4 regions of the Pseudomonas lurida genome follow, and region 1 is predicted to be linked to each of the others. Evidence: predicted binding sites of a transcription regulator. Region 1 holds the regulator's gene; each other region holds the start of a gene.
What was found. The regulator FliA, encoded in region 1, starts transcription of late flagellar genes. The targets are predictions, from matches to a motif close to CTAAAGTTTNNNNNNNNNNNGCCGNTAA.
Positions count from the first base shown of each region.

Region 2: the regulator FliA is predicted to act here: its motif matches at 1,899-1,926, upstream of motA (flagellar motor stator protein MotA).
Region 3: the regulator FliA is predicted to act here: its motif matches at 1,578-1,605, upstream of ATH90_RS27845 (methyl-accepting chemotaxis protein).
Region 4: the regulator FliA is predicted to act here: its motif matches at 2,350-2,377, upstream of ATH90_RS10425 (methyl-accepting chemotaxis protein).

Region 1 covers NZ_PDJB01000001.1:4,492,495-4,496,747, reverse strand. The annotation lists gene flhF (flagellar biosynthesis GTPase FlhF) at 1-380, shown strand, start outside; gene fleN (flagellar synthesis regulator FleN) at 486-1,319, shown strand; gene fliA (RNA polymerase sigma factor FliA) at 1,316-2,056, shown strand; gene ATH90_RS20270 (chemotaxis response regulator CheY) at 2,225-2,599, shown strand; gene ATH90_RS20265 (protein phosphatase CheZ) at 2,618-3,406, shown strand; gene ATH90_RS20260 (chemotaxis protein CheA) at 3,418-4,253, shown strand, end outside.
Region 2 covers NZ_PDJB01000001.1:605,705-609,957, forward strand. The annotation lists gene ATH90_RS02645 (rhodanese-like domain-containing protein) at 1-234, opposite strand, end outside; gene ATH90_RS02650 (HDOD domain-containing protein) at 292-1,827, opposite strand; gene motA (flagellar motor stator protein MotA) at 1,994-2,845, shown strand; gene motB (flagellar motor protein MotB) at 2,849-3,868, shown strand; gene rsgA (small ribosomal subunit biogenesis GTPase RsgA) at 3,929-4,253, opposite strand, start outside.
Region 3 covers NZ_PDJB01000001.1:6,076,143-6,080,395, reverse strand. The annotation lists gene ATH90_RS27855 (NorM family multidrug efflux MATE transporter) at 1-456, opposite strand, end outside; gene ATH90_RS27850 (LysR substrate-binding domain-containing protein) at 607-1,527, shown strand; gene ATH90_RS27845 (methyl-accepting chemotaxis protein) at 1,705-3,681, shown strand; gene ATH90_RS27840 (YifB family Mg chelatase-like AAA ATPase) at 3,818-4,253, opposite strand, start outside.
Region 4 covers NZ_PDJB01000001.1:2,263,293-2,267,545, forward strand. The annotation lists gene ATH90_RS10420 (sensor histidine kinase) at 1-118, shown strand, start outside; gene ATH90_RS10425 (methyl-accepting chemotaxis protein) at 167-2,314, opposite strand; gene ATH90_RS10430 (Na+/H+ antiporter family protein) at 2,577-3,896, shown strand; partial or broken gene ATH90_RS29900 (cache domain-containing protein) at 3,997-4,253, shown strand, end outside.

The DNA of each region.
Region 1 (4,253 bases):
CGTTGCGCATGCAACTGGAAAGCCTGGCTGGGCGTGGCATCCGGTCAAAGAATTACCTGGTGCTTGCAACCACCAGCCAGAAACAGGTTCTTACCGCTGCTTATCATAGTTACAAGCGTTGTGGCCTGGCCGGTTGCATCCTTACCAAGCTCGATGAAACCGCGAGCCTGGGCGAGGTGCTGAGCCTGGCTATCAGTCATGAATTACCGGTCGCCTACCTGACCGACGGCCCGCGGATCCCGGATGATCTGCATCTGCCGCGCCGTCATCAGTTGGTCAGCCGTGCAGTCAGTGTGCAAATGCAAGACGAGCCTAGCGAGGAAGCGATGGCCGATATGTTCGCCGACCTTTACCACAGCCCGGCAAAGCGGGTGGGTTGAGTCAGGATGAACACCGTGAAATGTATCTACATCGATGGTCTGCAAGCGATTCACGCGGCCAAGCCATGTAGCCTGCGTCTAAGCAAGACAAGGTAAAGAAATAAAATGGGCAGCATGCATCCCGTACAGGTGATCGCGGTGACCGGCGGCAAAGGTGGCGTCGGGAAAACTAACGTGTCAGTGAATTTGTCCCTGGCCCTGGCAGAGCTTGGCCGTCGCGTCATGCTGCTGGATGCTGACCTGGGGCTGGCGAACGTCGACGTTCTGCTGGGGCTGACGCCCAAACACACCCTTGCCGATGTGATCGAAGGCCGCTGTGAGCTGCGCGATGTGCTGCTGCAGGGCCCCGGTGGCATACGCATCGTGCCAGCGGCTTCCGGCACCCAGAGCATGGTGCACCTGAGCCCGGCGCAGCATGCCGGCCTGATCCAGGCATTCAGTGATATCGGTGACAACCTCGACGTGCTGGTGATCGACACCGCCGCCGGGATCGGCGAGTCCGTGGTCAGCTTCGTGCGCGCCGCGCAGGAAGTCTTGTTGGTGGTCTGTGATGAACCCACCTCGATCACCGACGCCTACGCCCTGATCAAACTGCTTAACCGTGACTACGGCATGAACCGCTTCCGCGTGCTGGCCAACATGGCCCAGAGCCCGCAGGAAGGACGCAACCTGTTCGCCAAGTTGACCAAGGTCACGGATCGGTTCCTCGATGTCGCCTTACAATACGTCGGCGCAGTTCCCTACGACGAGTGTGTGCGCAAGGCTGTGCAAAAGCAGCGTGCAGTCTACGAAGCGTTCCCTCGTTCCAAATGCGCATTGGCGTTCAAGGCTATTGCCCAGAAGGTCGATACCTGGCCGTTGCCCGCCAACCCTCGGGGGCATCTGGAGTTTTTCGTCGAGCGATTGGTGCATCAGACGAGCGCAGGACCGGTGCTATGACAGCCAGCGGCTACAACCTTTACAAGAAATCGGCACGTGACAGCCAGGGTGAATTGATCGAGCGCTATGCGCCCCTGGTCAAGCGCATCGCCTATCACTTGCTGGCACGCCTGCCCGCCAGCGTCCAGGTCGAAGACCTGATCCAGGCGGGCATGATCGGCCTGCTCGAAGTGTCGACCAAATACGACGCGAGCAAGGGCGCGAGTTTCGAAACGTATGCGGGTATCCGTATCCGTGGCGCGATGCTCGATGAAGTGCGTAAAGGTGACTGGGCGCCGCGTTCGGTACATCGCAATACACGCATGGTCAGTGACGCAATTCGCGCAATTGAAGCAAAAACCGGTCGCGACGCTAAAGATCACGAAGTTGCGGCCGAACTCCAATTGAGTCTCGACGATTACTACGGGATTTTGAACGATACCTTGGGCAGCCGCCTGTTCAGTTTCGACGACCTCTTGCAGGACGGCGAGCACGAAGGGCTGCACGAGGACGGCGCGAGTGCTCATATGGAGCCATCGCGTGACCTGGAAGATGAGCGTTTCCAGGGGGCGTTGGCGGATGCGATTGCCAATTTGCCGGAGCGTGAGCGACTGGTGTTGGCGCTGTACTACGACGAAGAGCTGAACCTCAAGGAAATCGGTGAGGTCCTGGGCGTCAGCGAGTCGCGGGTCAGCCAGTTGCACAGCCAGTGCGCAGCCCGCTTGCGGGGGCGTTTGGGAGAGTGGCGAGCGCGCTGACAGGCAGTGTGGGGACACTGCAGACGATACCGCGAGGGCGACCAGCCTTCGCGGTTTCGACCCGTGGTGCCCCCGGCAGTCCTTTTTGTGTAATGCCTGTTGATTGAAATGGCGCGTCCAGGTGCTGGGCGCGTTTAAGACTGCTTGGAGGTCGAATTGGACAAGAACATGAAAATCCTCATCGTTGATGACTTCTCAACGATGCGGCGGATCATAAAAAACCTGTTGCGTGACCTTGGGTTCACTAACACGGTCGAGGCGGATGACGGCATTACGGCGATTCCGATCCTCAACAGCGGGAGCATCGACTTTCTGGTAACAGACTGGAACATGCCGGGCATGACCGGTATCGACTTGCTGCGCCACGTGCGCGCTGACGAAAAGCTGCGCAGCCTGCCTGTGCTGATGGTAACCGCCGAAGCCAAGCGTGAGCAGATCATCGAAGCCGCCCAAGCCGGGGTTAACGGTTACGTGGTCAAGCCATTCACTGCATTGGCCTTGAAAGAGAAGATCGAAAAAATCTTCGAACGCATCCACGGCTAATGCCATCGCGGGGGAGCTATGGAGCATAAAGAAACGTCACAGGGAGACTTCGAGTCGACCCTGAAAAAGCATGCTCACCAATTGGTCGAAAGCCTTGAAAGAGGCCAGTTCGGCGACGCGGTGCAGTTAATCCATGAGCTCAACCAGACCCGTGACCGCGGCCTGTACCAGGAAGTGGGCAAGCTCACGCGCGAGCTGCACAGTGCAATCGTCAATTTCCAGATTGACCCGCACATGCCCCAGGCCGAAGAAATCTCCCAGATCACGGATGCCACCGAACGCCTGTCCTACGTGGTCAGGCTGACTGAGGCGGCGGCCAACCGCACCATGGACCTGGTGGAAAACGCCACGCCTCTGGTCAATGGCATGGCCACTGAAGCCCAGGCCCTCAGCGTTGACTGGGGCCGTTTCATGCGCCGTGAAGTGGGGGCTGAAGAGTTTCGTGAGCTGGCGCGCCGGGTCGAAGGGTTCTTGTCACGCAGTGAGCAGGAAAACCGCACGGTTTCCAGCAACCTCAACGACATTCTGCTCGCCCAGGATTACCAGGACCTCACCGGTCAGGTGATCAAGCGTGTGACCCAGTTGGTCACCGAAGTGGAAAGCAACTTGCTCAAATTGGTGCTTATGGCAGGCCAGGTTGACCGTTTTGCCGGCATTGAACATGACCGCGAAGCGATCCTCTCGGAAAAAGATCCACAAAAACATCTCGCCAAGGGTGAAGGTCCGCAGATTCATGCCGATAAACGTGAAGACGTTGTGTCAGGTCAGGATGACGTAGATGACCTGTTATCCAGTTTAGGCTTCTAAGGAGCACCCACATGAGCTTCGGCGCCGATGAAGAAATCCTTCAGGATTTCCTTGTAGAGGCCGGCGAAATTTTAGAGCAACTGTCCGAACAACTGGTCGAGCTGGAAAGCCGCCCGGATGATGCGAACCTGCTCAATGCAATTTTTCGCGGTTTTCACACTGTAAAAGGGGGCGCCGGCTTCCTCCAGCTCCATGAGCTGGTGGAGTGCTGCCACATCGCCGAGAACGTGTTCGACATCCTGCGCAAGGGTGAGCGGCACGTTGACTCGGAGTTGATGGACGTGATTCTCGAAGCACTGGACGCGGTCAACGGCATGTTCGGCGAAGTCCGCGAACGTGCCCCGATCACTGCGGCCACGCCGGAGCTGCTAGCCGCCCTGGCGCGCTACGCAGAGCCTGCCGACTTATCGGCTGCGCCGGTGGCTGAAGCTGCGCCGGAACCGGTGGCAGAGCCCGAAGCGGATGTGACGGACAGCGAGTTCGAACAACTGCTCAACTCGCTCAGTGCGGTGAAGGCCGAGGCTGAAGCACCCGCTGCGCCTGTTGCCGCACCGACCAGCGAAGACATTACCGACGCCGAGTTCGAGTCCCTGCTTGACCAGTTGCATGGCAAAGGCCAGTTCGCGGCTGACGCCGTGGCACCGGTCGCTGCGCCTGAGGCGCCTGCCGCCACTGGCAGTGCCAGCACCGATATCACCGACGATGAATTCGAAGCGTTGCTCGACCAACTGCACGGCAAGGGCACCTTTGTGGCCGACGCCTTGCCGGCAGTCGCCGCCACCGCCGCAGCGCCTGCCGCCAGTGCCGCACCTGCTGGCGATGGCTTGATCTCCGATCAGGAGTTCGA
Region 2 (4,253 bases), 3.9 Mb from region 1:
GTGGCCCAGTTCGCCGAACAGTTTTTCCAGGTCGGCCTTGCTGGGCAGCAGGCCGGGAGCCGGTGGCTGGCCCAGTTGGGTGCGCTTGGGGTCAACGAAGTGCGCGCCGGGGATATGCCCTTCGGCGTAGCGGGCGGCACTGGTGAGGTCCACCAAAATCAGGTGGTCGGCATCAAGGCGGCCGACCAGGTCGCTGGATTCGATCACCAGCGGCAAGCCAGAGAAGTCAGGCATGTGAGGTCTCCTGGGCACAAATGTTGGTGATAAAAGAGGGCGATTGTAGCGCAAGCATCAGGCGCTGCGGTTGGTAAAGCTGTGCAGGGCTTTCTCGATGCATTGGGCCGTTTTGCCGAAGGCTTGCACGGTCGTTTCCGAGAACGGCCCGCCGCCCTGGTCCGCCACCATCAGCATCACCACCTTGCCATTGCAACTCAGGGAACGCAGTAGCAAGTGTTCGCCGGTGAACAGGCGGCGCAGGACCGGTGGCAGCAGCGCCGAGAACTGGGCGTGGTTGTCCGGCGTAAGGCGCACCTGGGCCGACTTCTCCAGCAGGCGCTGCAGCAATGTGCTGTTGACCACGTCCAGGCTCAGGTTGGCGGCGTCCTTCGGCAGGCCATCGACCTGGTGCACTCGCAAGGTGCTCAGCGCCCGATCGGCCATCAACAGCATGACCCGCTGCATGCCGCTGGCGACCAAGGCCTCCTTGGCGCAGGTGGTCAGGTGCATGGCGTTGGCAAAGCGGCTCGGCTCCACCAGCAGTTCGGTGCAGCGCTTGCGCCACACGGCCAGGGCCTCGGCGGTAGGCGGCGGCGCTGGCAGCAGGCCGCGATGAATTTTTTGTACGTGCCACGGCCAGATCAGCGACAGCGCCGGGTGCCAGAGGTCCGGCATCAGGGTGGTGCGGGCGCTGGTGACGGCTTGCTGGTGGGCCTGTTGCTGCACCTCGCCCAGAGGCTGTTGCAGGTACAGCGCCGTGAGGCGCTGCCAGCGTTCGGTGTGCGGGCAGGTCCAGGACTCCTGGGCCGACATCGCCAGGCCGTTGGCCAGCAATACGGTATTGGCTGGCTGGTTGAGCCAGCGGCGCAGGTTGGGTTCGGCGTCGAGCAATTGCTGGTGACGCAGTGGGTCGTCTTCGCGGCCGATATGCAGAGCCTTGACCAGCAGGCGCTGCTCGCTCAGCAGCAGCTTGTAGCCCTGGGATACCCAGATCGGCAGGTGCCAGGCCTCGGTCAGGCCAACGCAGAGGTCCAGCAGGCGTATGCCGAACAGTTCCTGTTCGACCTCGCGGGCTGATTGACCTTTGTGGATAACCCGCAGCTCCCATTCTTCCAGGAGCTTGGGGTAGGCAACCGCCATCGGCCACAGCGGCGACAGAAACAGCAGGCTGCCCCAGTGGATGTCCTGCCACAGGCGCGCCAGGCGGCTGCCGAACAAACCGTTGGCTTGCTGCGAAGCGTGCTGGCTGACGAGCAACAGTTGGCGCAACGCCACCGGTATTTCATTGGCCGGCACCGAAGGCAGGCGCGCCAGCAGTTCCTCGGCGCGCTTGAGGCCCAGGCGGTTGAGCGCCACTTCGAGGTTTTCCGCCGGTTCTGCCAGGCTGCCATGGGTGTGGCTGTTGGCCTCACGCATGACACTGAGCACGAGGGCCGGGCTGTTTTGCATCAGCTCGGCAATATCTCGCAACGAACTGCGGTTATCGCGGATGCCTTTGCACACACGGTCGTGGCTGGCCTGGGGGACAGGCAGCAGTACATCGTCCAGGCGCTTGATCCAAGCGGCGAGAGAGTTGGGTTTTGCAGTTGGGACTGTCGTTTCATTAGCCATGATTGGGGCGCGATCATCACTTGCGGTCTACACGCCCGGAGCGGGCCGAACTGGCTTTTCGCCTTAACGGCCTATAGTCTGGCGCAGTTTTGCCGATAAGTAGAACAAGAGTTTTCTGCTACACCCAATATGTCCATGAACCCGACGGCGCAAGTACTCATCTCCTATGGCTAAAATTATCGGCATCATCGTCGTCTTCGCAAGCGTGCTCGGCGGGTACGTCCTGTCCCATGGTAAAATCGCTGCGCTGATCCAGCCTTTCGAGGTGATGATTATCGGCGGTGCGGCACTGGGTGCATTCCTGCAAGCGAACCCCGGCTACATGACCATGCACGTGATCAAGAAGTCGTTGAGCATGTTCGGTTCGCGCTTCACCCACACCTTCTACCTGGAGGTGCTGGGCCTGGTCTACGAGATCCTCAACAAGAGCCGCCGCGAAGGCATGATGGCCATCGAGGCCGACATCGAAGACGCTGCGGCCAGCCCGATTTTCGCCAAGTACCCGGCCGTGCTCAAAGATGAGCGCATGACCGCCTATATCTGTGACTACCTGCGCATCATGTCCTCCGGCAACATGGCCCCCCACGAGCTGGAAGGCCTGTTCGACATGGAGTTGTTCAGCCTCAAAGAAGAGCTGGAGCACCCGTCCCACGCCGTGACCGGCATCGCTGACGGTATGCCGGGTTTCGGTATCGTCGCGGCGGTACTGGGTATCGTGGTGACCATGGCGTCCCTGGGTGAGGGCGACCAGGCCGCGATCGGTATGCACGTTGGCGCGGCACTGGTGGGTACTTTCTTCGGTATTCTCGCGGCCTATGGTTTCTTTGGCCCGCTGGCCACCTCCCTGGCCCATGACGCCAAGGAAGAAATCAACCTGTACGAGTCGATCAAGGCCAGTCTGGTAGCCTCCGCTTCCGGCATGCCGCCGTCGCTGGCGGTGGAATTCGGTCGCAAAGTGCTGTACCCCAAGCACCGCCCTAGCTTCGCCGAGCTGGAACAAGCGGTCCGTGGTCGCTAAGCCATGGAAAACAACCAGCCGATAATCATCAAGCGCGTCAAGCGCTTCGCTGCGGGGCACCATGGTGGCGCCTGGAAAATCGCCTTCGCTGACTTTGCGACGGCGATGATGGCGTTCTTCCTGGTGCTGTGGCTGATGTCCACCGCCACGCCCGAACAGAAGATCGCCATCGCCGGCTACTTCAAAGACCCGATTGGCTTTTCGGAGAGCGGTACGCCTTTTGTGATCGACCTGGGTGGCTCGCCGCAATTGGCGCCTGAGCGCACCATCAACCCGGAAGTCAAAACCGAGGCGCCCCAGGAGAAAATCCCGATCGAGCGCGATACCGTCGAGGCTATGGCCGACCAGGTCGAGCAGGAGCGCCTGGAACTGTTGCTGCAGGAGTTGCAGACCAAGGTCGAGGAAAACCCGCAGCTGTTGAAGTTCAAGGACCAGATTTCGTTCGAGATTACCCCGGACGGCTTGCGCATCCAGATCACTGACGCGGCCAACCGGCCGATGTTCGACTCCGGCAGTGCGCGCCTCAAGCCCTACTTCGAAGACATCCTGCTGGCCATGGCCGACACCATCAAGGCGGTGCCGAACAAGATCAGCATCAGCGGCCACACCGATGCCAAGCCGTATGCGGGGCAGGGCGACTTCGGCAACTGGGAGCTCTCGGCCAACCGTGCCAACGCGGCACGTCGTGCGCTGGTGGCCGGCAGCTACCCGGACCCGCAAGTGGCGCGCGTGGTGGGGTTTGCGTCGTCGCAGCTGTTTGACCACAAGGATCCGTTCAACCCGATCAACCGCCGCATCGATATCGTGGTGCTGACCAAAAAGGCCCAGCGTGCGATCGAAGGTGACCAGCCGCCTGCGCCGCAGCCCACTCCGGGGGCAGGCGCGCCGGGTGAAGTACCGGCCGATCCGAACGCTATCCCGCCAGGACAGGAACCGTTGCCGGCGCATGAACTGCGCCAGAAGCTGAACCTGTTTGATGACGGTGGGGTGAAGGATCCTACGGTGCCTGGTACAGGTTCGTAGGCACCCAGGGACTTCGTGGTGAGTGGGTTTGCCCACTCACCACACTATTGTCTACGCGACTCAATAACTGCTTTCGGGCAAGCTCGCGATAATCGACCGATAGCTGTTCATCCGCTGCTGCTGCACGCGGCCGTCTTCCAGCGCCTTGAGTAATGCACAGCCCGGCTCGCGGTCGTGTTTGCAGTCGCGGAAGCGGCAGGTGCCGATCAGGTCGTTGAATTCGATAAAGCCCGCTTCCACATCGCTGCGGCTGACGTGACCGAGGCCGAATTCGCGAATGCCTGGGGAGTCGATCAACTCACCGCCACCTGGGAAGTGGAACAGTCGCGCGGTGGTGGTGGTGTGGGTACCCTGGCCGGACAGCTCCGACAGCGGGCCCACGCGA
Region 3 (4,253 bases), 1.6 Mb from region 1:
GAAGCCGCGAAGGGCCATGAAGCTCAGGAAGCCAGGCAGTGCGAACGGCAGGATCGTCAGGAATTGCCCGGCCGAGTGCACATTGGTTTCGGTCTGGCCGAACATCAGCAGCAGCGGCTTGAGGTTCCACAGCAGCAAGCCTGCCGCCAAGGCCATCAGCCAAGCCAGCCACAGCCCGGCCTGGGTCAGGCGGGTGGCGCCTTCGATATCGCCCGCGCCGTGACGGATGGCCACAAGGGTGCCCACGGCAGCAATTACGCCAATGCAGAAAATCGACACGAACGAATAGCTCGCCGCGCCCAAGCCACCACCGGCCAAGGCTTCGGGGCTAAGGCGGGCCATCATCAGGGTGTCGGTCAGCACCATCAGCATGTGCGCCAACTGTGAGGCAATCAACGGCCCCGACAGCCGCAGAATGGCCCAGAGTTCGGTACGTGCCGGATGCTGCATGATCATCACACTCGAAAAGTCAGAAGGTTGCGCAAGGGTTGATTCTCAGCGCTCCCAGCCCAATGCACAAAGGGATAAAAGCGATTGCTCGCATGAGTAAAACTCATGCTGAATGAATCTGGTACGTTACCGCATTGCCTGTAGGAGTCTTCCCAGATGTCGCGTCGTCTTCCTCCGCTGTATGCCCTCCGTGCGTTTGAGGCGGCATCCCGGCACAACTCCTTCACCCGCGCGGCGGAGGAGTTGTCCATTACTCAAAGTGCGGTGAGCCGACATATCCGCACATTGGAGGAGCATTTCGCCTGTCGCCTGTTCCAGCGCAGCGGCCGCACCCTGCAGCTCACCGAAGCTGCACGCCTGCTGTTGCCCGGTGTGCGCGAAGGTTTCGCCGCCCTGGAGCGGGCCTGCCATACCCTGAATGCCGAAGATGACATCCTGCGCATGAAGGCGCCGTCGACACTGACCATGCGTTGGCTGCTGGCGCGGCTCAGTCGTTTTCGGGCGTTACAGCCGGGCAATGAAGTGCAACTGACCAGCGCCTGGATGAACGTGGACGAGGTGGACTTCAACCAGGAGCCGTTCGACTGTGCGGTGCTGCTGAGTTTTGGGCACTTTCCGGCGGACTGGGAGGCCAGTTATCTATTCCCGGAATTTCTGATTCCGGTTGGCGCCCCCAACCTGTTGGCGGATGGGCCCTGGGATGCCACACGCCTGGCCACCGCCGAATTGCTGCACCCCACGCCCGACCGCCGCGATTGGCGCAATTGGCTGGATCGCATGGGGCTGTCTACCCAGGTGTCGCTCAAGGGCGGGCAGGTATTCGACACCCTCGAATTGGGCATGATCGCCGCCGCGCGGGGCTATGGCGTGTCCATGGGCGACTTGCTGATGGTGGCCGAAGACGTCGCCCAGGGACGGCTGAGCCTGCCTTGGCCAACCGCCGTAGCCAGTGGCGAAAATTACTACTTGGTGTGGCCAAAAACCCGTCCTGGCGGCGAGCGTTTGCGGCGTTTGGCGGAGTTTCTGCAGGCGGAAGTCAAGGCCATGGAATTGCCCCGTGTCGAACGCCTTGATTGAGCGACGGCAAACGGGTCATGCAATCGTTTGCGTGATACCCCTGTGATTCGCTCAAGTATTGCCTCGTCCAGCCGAAGTAGGAGTGTTGGAACCATCGTGCACCAACGTTTCCCACTAGATAATTTGCCGAGCAGCGCTATGAGATCAGGATGATCCTGGCCTCGGCCAGGAGCCTTCATGTCTCAACCTCGCGCCCGGATAGCCTCACAACTAGGCCTCGCACTAGCGGTGATTCTGGCTGTCGTCATCAGCGGCAGTACCGTGTTTGCCTTGCGTTCGCTCGACTCCGCCAACCTCGACACCCGAGAGGAACACCTGGCCAGCGAGGCGCGTTTGCTCGCCGACCAGCTCAACACCTTCCACGGCACCTTGCGCGAAAGTACCCAGCGTTTGAGCGGGTTGTTTGAAAAGCGCTTCGGCGCCGGCTTGAGCATGCGTGCTGACCAGCCTGTGACCGTGGCCGGTGTGCAGACACCCAGCCTGTTCCTGGGCAGCGACGTGTTGAACAACGATTTCAGTGAGGTCGATGAGTTCAAGGACACCTCCGGCGGCGTGGCCACGGTGTTCGTGCGCAGCGGTGAAGACTTCATCCGCATCAGTACATCGCTGACCAAGCAGGACGGCAACCGCGCCATCGGTACCGCCCTGGATCACCAGCATCCGGCGTATCAACGCCTGCTCGCCGGACAGAGTTACGTCGGCCGTGCGGTGCTGTTCGAACGGTCCTACATGACCCAGTACACCCCGGTGCGTGATGCGGCCGGCAAAGTGATTGCGGTGCTGTTTGTCGGCTTCGACTACACCGATGCCCAGAACGCCCAGTTCGAAAACCTCAAGCGCTTCCGTATCGGCAAGACCGGTTCCCTGGCCTTGCTGGATGAGCAGAAACGCTGGCTGGTGCCGCCGGCCGGTGTACAAGCGCTGGATCAGGCGATTGCGGTGATGCTCGACCTGACGAAAACCCCGGGTAAGGGCCGCTTCTGGAGTGACAAGAACGAAGACTTCTACAGCGTCTCGGTGCCTTTTGAAGGCGGACCGTGGTCCGTCGTGGCCAGCCTGCCGAAGGCGGAAATCCGCGAAGTCACCTGGGCCGTGGGTATTCGCCTGGTAATTGGCAGTGTGCTGGCGATGCTGTTCGCGGTGGGCGCGGCGGTGTGGCTACTGCGCAGCAAGTTGCAGCCCCTGAGTGACCTGGTGCGTCAGGCCGAAGCCCTGGGCGCCGGCGACTTGAGCGCACGCCTGAATGTGTCCAGCCATGACGAAATCGGCCAGTTGGCGCGCAGCTTCAACCAGATGGGTGAAGCGCTGTCGACCATGGTCTCGCATATCCGTAGCGCCGCCGAAGAGGTCAACAGCCGCGCCCAGGCGTTGTCTGGTTTGTCCGGTGGGGCCTATGAAGGCATGGAGCAGCAGTCCGGCGAGATTACCAGCATGGCTGGCGCGGTCGAAGAGTTCAGCGCCACCTCGCTGAACATCGCCGACAACATGGGCAACACCGAACGCCTGGCCCAGGAAAACGCCCAGCAAACCCGCATCGGGCGTACCTCCATGCAAGAAGCGTCGTCCTCCCTGGAACACATTGCCACGGCGCTGAACAGCACCGCCACGGTGATCAACACCCTTGGCCAACGCTCCCAGGAAATCGGCGGGATCGTCGGCGTGATCACGTCGATCGCCGAACAGACCAACCTGCTGGCGCTCAATGCCGCCATTGAAGCGGCACGGGCCGGTGAGCAGGGCCGTGGTTTCGCCGTGGTTGCCGACGAAGTGCGCAACCTGGCATCGCGCACTCGCCAGGCCACCGACGAAATCTCCGGGATGATCCAGAGTATCCAACAGGAAACCGGCAACGCCATCAGCACCATGGAGCACGGTAACGTGTTGATGCAGGAAGGTCTGTCGCGCAACGCCGATGTGGCCTCTGCCCTGGCACGTATCGATGAGCAAAGCCGCTCGGCCGGCCAGCAATTTGCTGCGATCACCACGGCCACCCAGGAGCAGAGCAGCACCGCAACCTTGCTCAGCAGCAACCTGCAAAGCATCGCGCTGGCCAACAGCGAGCAGCGTGAGGTGGTGTCGAACCTGGCGATCACTGCCAAGGAACTGGAAACGCTGGCAGCGAGCTTGCGCCATGAAGTTGACCGCTTTCGTTGAAGCCTGATCTGGTCGTCACCACAGGCTAGAGTGGGAGCGGGCTTGCTCGCGAATACGGAGTGTCAGTCAGCACCGGCTTGGCTGCCCCGTCGAATTCGCGAGCAAGCCAGCTCCCACATTTGGTTATGCGCCTGGCTTAAGTGATCGCTGCCGGCCTATATTGCAGGGCCTCCTTCAGATGATCGCGCGTGATGTCGTCCATAAGCTCCAAGTCCGCCAAGGTGCGTGCCACTTTGAGCAGGCGATGGGCCGCGCGCAAAGACAGCGTCAGGCGCTCGCAGGCAGTCTCCAGCCAGCCTTCATCGACCTTCGCCAGCTTGCAATGCTTGCGTAGCCCAGGCAGATCGAGAAAGGCATTTGCACAGCCCTGACGCCGCAGCTGGCGCTCCCGCGCCTCGGCAACGTCAGCCGAAGCCTTTGCAGTGTTGTCGCCAGCCTGTTGGGCCGGATTCAGCGCAGTGGTTTCCCGAGCGACGGTCAGGTGCAGGTCGATCCGGTCCATCAGCGGCCCGGACAGCTTGTTGCGATAGCGTTGAATTTGCTCCGGCGTACAGCGACAACGCCCACTCGGT
Region 4 (4,253 bases), 2.2 Mb from region 1:
GCATGGCCTGGGACTGGGAATCGTGCGGGATATTGTCGAGGTGTGGGGTGGGGTGTTGCAGTTGCAGGAGAGTGGGTTGGGTGGGCTGAAAGTGCTGATCGAATTGCCCAAGCGTTAACGCACACCCTGCAGGAACCGGCAAGCCGGTTCCTGCAGGTCTGTGTTTTTAGACGCGGAACTGATCCATCAACCCCTGCTGCTGATTCGCCAGGCTGTTCAATGCCTGGCTCACGCGCGCCGACTCATTCGCCTGTTCCGACAGCGACTCAGTCACATCGCGGATCGTCGCGACGTTGCTGTTGATCTCCTCGGCCACCGCGCTTTGCTCTTCGGCGGCACTGGCGATTTGCAGGTTCATGTCGCTGATCACTGTGACGGCATCGCCAATCTGGCGCAGGGCGGTCACGGCCTGTCCGACTTGTTCGACGCTGCCCTGGGCCTGGCGATAACTATTGCCCATCGAGCCGACGACCTCTTCGGTGCCGTTTTGCAATTGCTCGATCACCAAGCGGGTTTCTTCCACCGATTCCTGGGTACGCCGCGCCAGATTGCGCACTTCATCGGCCACCACCGCAAAGCCACGGCCGGCCTCACCAGCGCGGGCGGCCTCGATGGCAGCGTTAAGCGCCAGCAGGTTGGTCTGCTCGGCGATGCCGCGAATCACTTCCAGCACCGAACCGATTTTCTCGCTGTTGGCGGCCAGGCCTTCGACTTGGGCCATGGCTGTGCTCATATCTGCCGCCAACTCCCCGATGTTGCGGGTGGTGCGATCGATCACCGTGAGGCCGTCGCGGGTGGCCTGGTCGGCATCGCGTGCCGCTTGCGCAGCCTGTGCGGCACTGCGCGCGACGTCCTGTGCGGTGGCGCTCATTTCATGGGAGGCGGTGGCCACCTGATCGACCTGGCGGTACTGCTGCTCCATGCCAGCGCTGGTTTCAGTTGCAATGGCGGCGGACTGGTCGGCGGTGCCACGGGCGTCCTGCACCGAGCGTTTCACCTCGGCGATGATCGGTTGCAGCTTGTCGAGGAAGCGGTTGAACCAGCCGGCCAATTGGCCCAATTCGTCCTGTTTGTCGTAGGCCAGGCGGCGGGTCAGGTCGCCTTCGCCGCTGGCAATGTCTTCGAGCATGTGCGCCACGCCGAGGATCGGCCGTGTCACGCTGCGTGCCATCAACCAGACCAGAATCAAGCCGACCACGGCGGCAATCAAGCCCAGGCCCAGTTCCAGCAGGGTGCCGTTGGCATTGTCGGTATCCAGTTGCGCCTTCAGTGCTTCGGCGGGGGCGATCAGGACTTTCTCTGGCACATCCAGCAACACGCCCCACGGCTTGCCGCCCGGGATCGGTGTGAATGGCGCCAGTACCTTGAGCTGATGGTCGGTACGCAGGCTGCGAATCTGGGTACTGCCGGCCAGGGCGCTGATCACCTGTGCGCCGTTGGCGGTGTCGACTTGGTCCAGGCGCTGGCTGAGCTTGCTGGCGTCCGCGCTGTAGCCGGCGAGCAAACCCGTGGGGCTGAGGATGCTGACCTGGGTCTGGCCGTCGTACAGTTTTTGGCTAGCCTGTTGGCTCACCGCCTGCAGGCTGTTGAGGTTGATGTCCACCGACAGCGAGGCGATGACTTTGCCATTGACCATCAGCGGGAAGACGATGCTGGTCATCAGCACGTTTTGCCCGTCGATCTTGTAAAAGTACGGTTCGATCACACATGGCTTGAGCGTGCTGCGTGGGCAGGTGAACCACGCGTTGGCCTTTTCACCGCTGGGGCTGATGCTGGTATCGGACATGTCGCTTTCTGGCAATGCCATCGAGGTCAGCGTGCCCGGTGTCGGTTGCGACCAGTACAGGGCGAAGCGGCCTTTGTCGTTACTGCCCAGCTCCGCCTGGCCTGTGAACAGTTCATCCTTGCCATCCAGGGCATTGGCTTCGAACACCAGGGACAGACCGAGCAAATCCGGGTTGGCCTGCAGCGCGGCCTTGACCTGGCGGGTCAGGTCTTCACGGGTGTCGAAGGCGTCGAGAAAGCGCTTCTCGGCTTGCTCGCGCAGGAACAGCACTTGGCGGGAGAAACCATGGCCGTACTGGTAGGCGTCCATGAACTGTTGACGAATGCCCAGTGCCTGCACTTCACCCTGGGCCTCGATGCGCGCCTGGGCGGCTTCATCCAGCATCTGCATGCTGGAAGCCTTGACCTGCTGCGAGCTCTGCTCCATGCGATACAGCGACAGACCCACCAGCAGGGTCACGATTCCCAGCAGGCACAGGCCGGCGAGCAGGGTGATTTTCCATTGAATGGAGAGCTGCCTAAGCGACATCGGTACATCCTTACCTGAAAACACATAGAGCCAAGGTATCGGCCGTTGCCGATCTTTCTTTATTCAAACGATCAATTTAAACCTGCTTTTTTGGTGAGCGAGCACACTCGCTGACCACGGGTTTTTTGACATGAGCGCCCACCTGCTGCAAAGTGCGCGCCCTCTAATAAGACCTCCTTCAAGCCTGCACGCTGGCTGCCACCCGATGGCTGCCTGGGCGCGGGCATGCCTGTTTTTTATGTTTCTGCTTGAGGTAACCATGATTAACGCAGTCATTGCCGCGGTCGGCACCATGCTGGTGCTCAGCCTGTCCCGCGTGCATGTGGTCATCGCCATCATCGTCGGGGCCCTGGTGGGCGGCCTTACCGGCGGCCTGGGTATCGACGCCACGCTCAAGGCTTTCAATGGCGGTTTGGGAGGGGGGGCTACTGTGGCGCTGTCCTACGCCTTGCTCGGTGCTTTCGCCGTGGCGATTGCCAAATCCGGCCTGGCTCACGCCCTGGCCGACAAGGCGCTACTGCTGGTAGACCGCCAGGAAGCCACCGGCGGCAGCCATGTCAAATGGCTGCTGATCGGCCTGCTGTGGGTGGTGGCGATTGCTTCGCAGAACATCCTGCCGATCCATATCGCGTTCATTCCGTTGCTGGTGCCGCCGCTGCTCTACGTGCTGACCAAGCTGCAGCTGGACCGTCGCCTGATCGCCTGCGTGATGACCTTCGGCTTGATCACGCCCTATATGTTCCTGCCGGTGGGCTTCGGCAATATCTTCCTCAACCAGATCCTGCTGGCCAACGTGGCCAAGAGCGGTGTGGACGTCAGCCAGGTCAACGTCACCCACGCCATGAGCCTGCCGGCGTTGGGCATGGTGGTGGGCCTGCTGGTGGCGGTGTTTGTCAGCTACCGCAAGAAACGCGTGTACGACCTGGAGAAAATCGAACGGGTCGAACAGGTGGCGGTGCAGTACAACCCACTGACCCTGCTGGTGGCCGGCCTGGCGATTGCCTCGGCGTTCATCATCCAGCTGTGGCTGGACTCGATGATCATTGGCGCCCTGGCCGGGTTCCTGATTTTCTCGGTGTCGGGCATCGTGCGCTGGCGCGACACTGACGACCTGTTCACCGAAGGCATGAAGATGATGGCCATGATCGGCTTCATCATGATCGCCTCCTCGGGCTTCGCCGAAGTGCTCAAGGCCACCGGCGATGTGCGCTCGCTGGTGGAAACCTCGGCGGCCTTCATCGGCCATAGCCGTGGGGTAGGGGCGTTGCTGATGTTGCTGGTCGGTTTGCTGGTGACCATGGGCATCGGTTCGTCGTTTTCCACGGTGCCGATCCTGGCCGCGATCTTTGTGCCGCTGTGTGTGCAACTGGGCTTCAGCCCGCTGGCGATCGTGTGCATTGTCGGCACGGCCGGTGCCTTGGGTGACGCCGGTTCGCCCGCCTCGGACTCAACCCTCGGCCCCACCTCGGGCCTGAATATCGACGGCCAGCACCACCACATTTGGGACACGGTGGTGCCAACCTTCCTGCACTACAACCTTCCACTGCTGGCTTTCGGCTGGCTGGCAGCCATGACCCTCTGACACCTCCCCAGCTGTAGGCGTTGACGTCCCCGGCGCCTACAGATCCCGGGCAAATGGCCGATAACCTCTCAAGTCGCCACTAATAAGAGAGAGAAAAGCCATGCGTCTGAGCCTCAAGGCCAAAGTCCTGTCCCTCGCCGTAGTGCCGGTGCTGCTGTTTGCCGTGGTCATCAGCCTGACCACCGTCTGGATCCTGCAGGGTCAGGCGCGCAACGAAGTCGACGAAACCCGCCAGCGCCTGCTCAATGACGCCAAGGCCACCCTGCAAAGTTATGTCGAGGTGGCCATGACCACCATCAAGCCACTCTACGATGCGGCAGCCCCCGGTGATACCGCTGCGCGCGCCCAGGTCGTCAA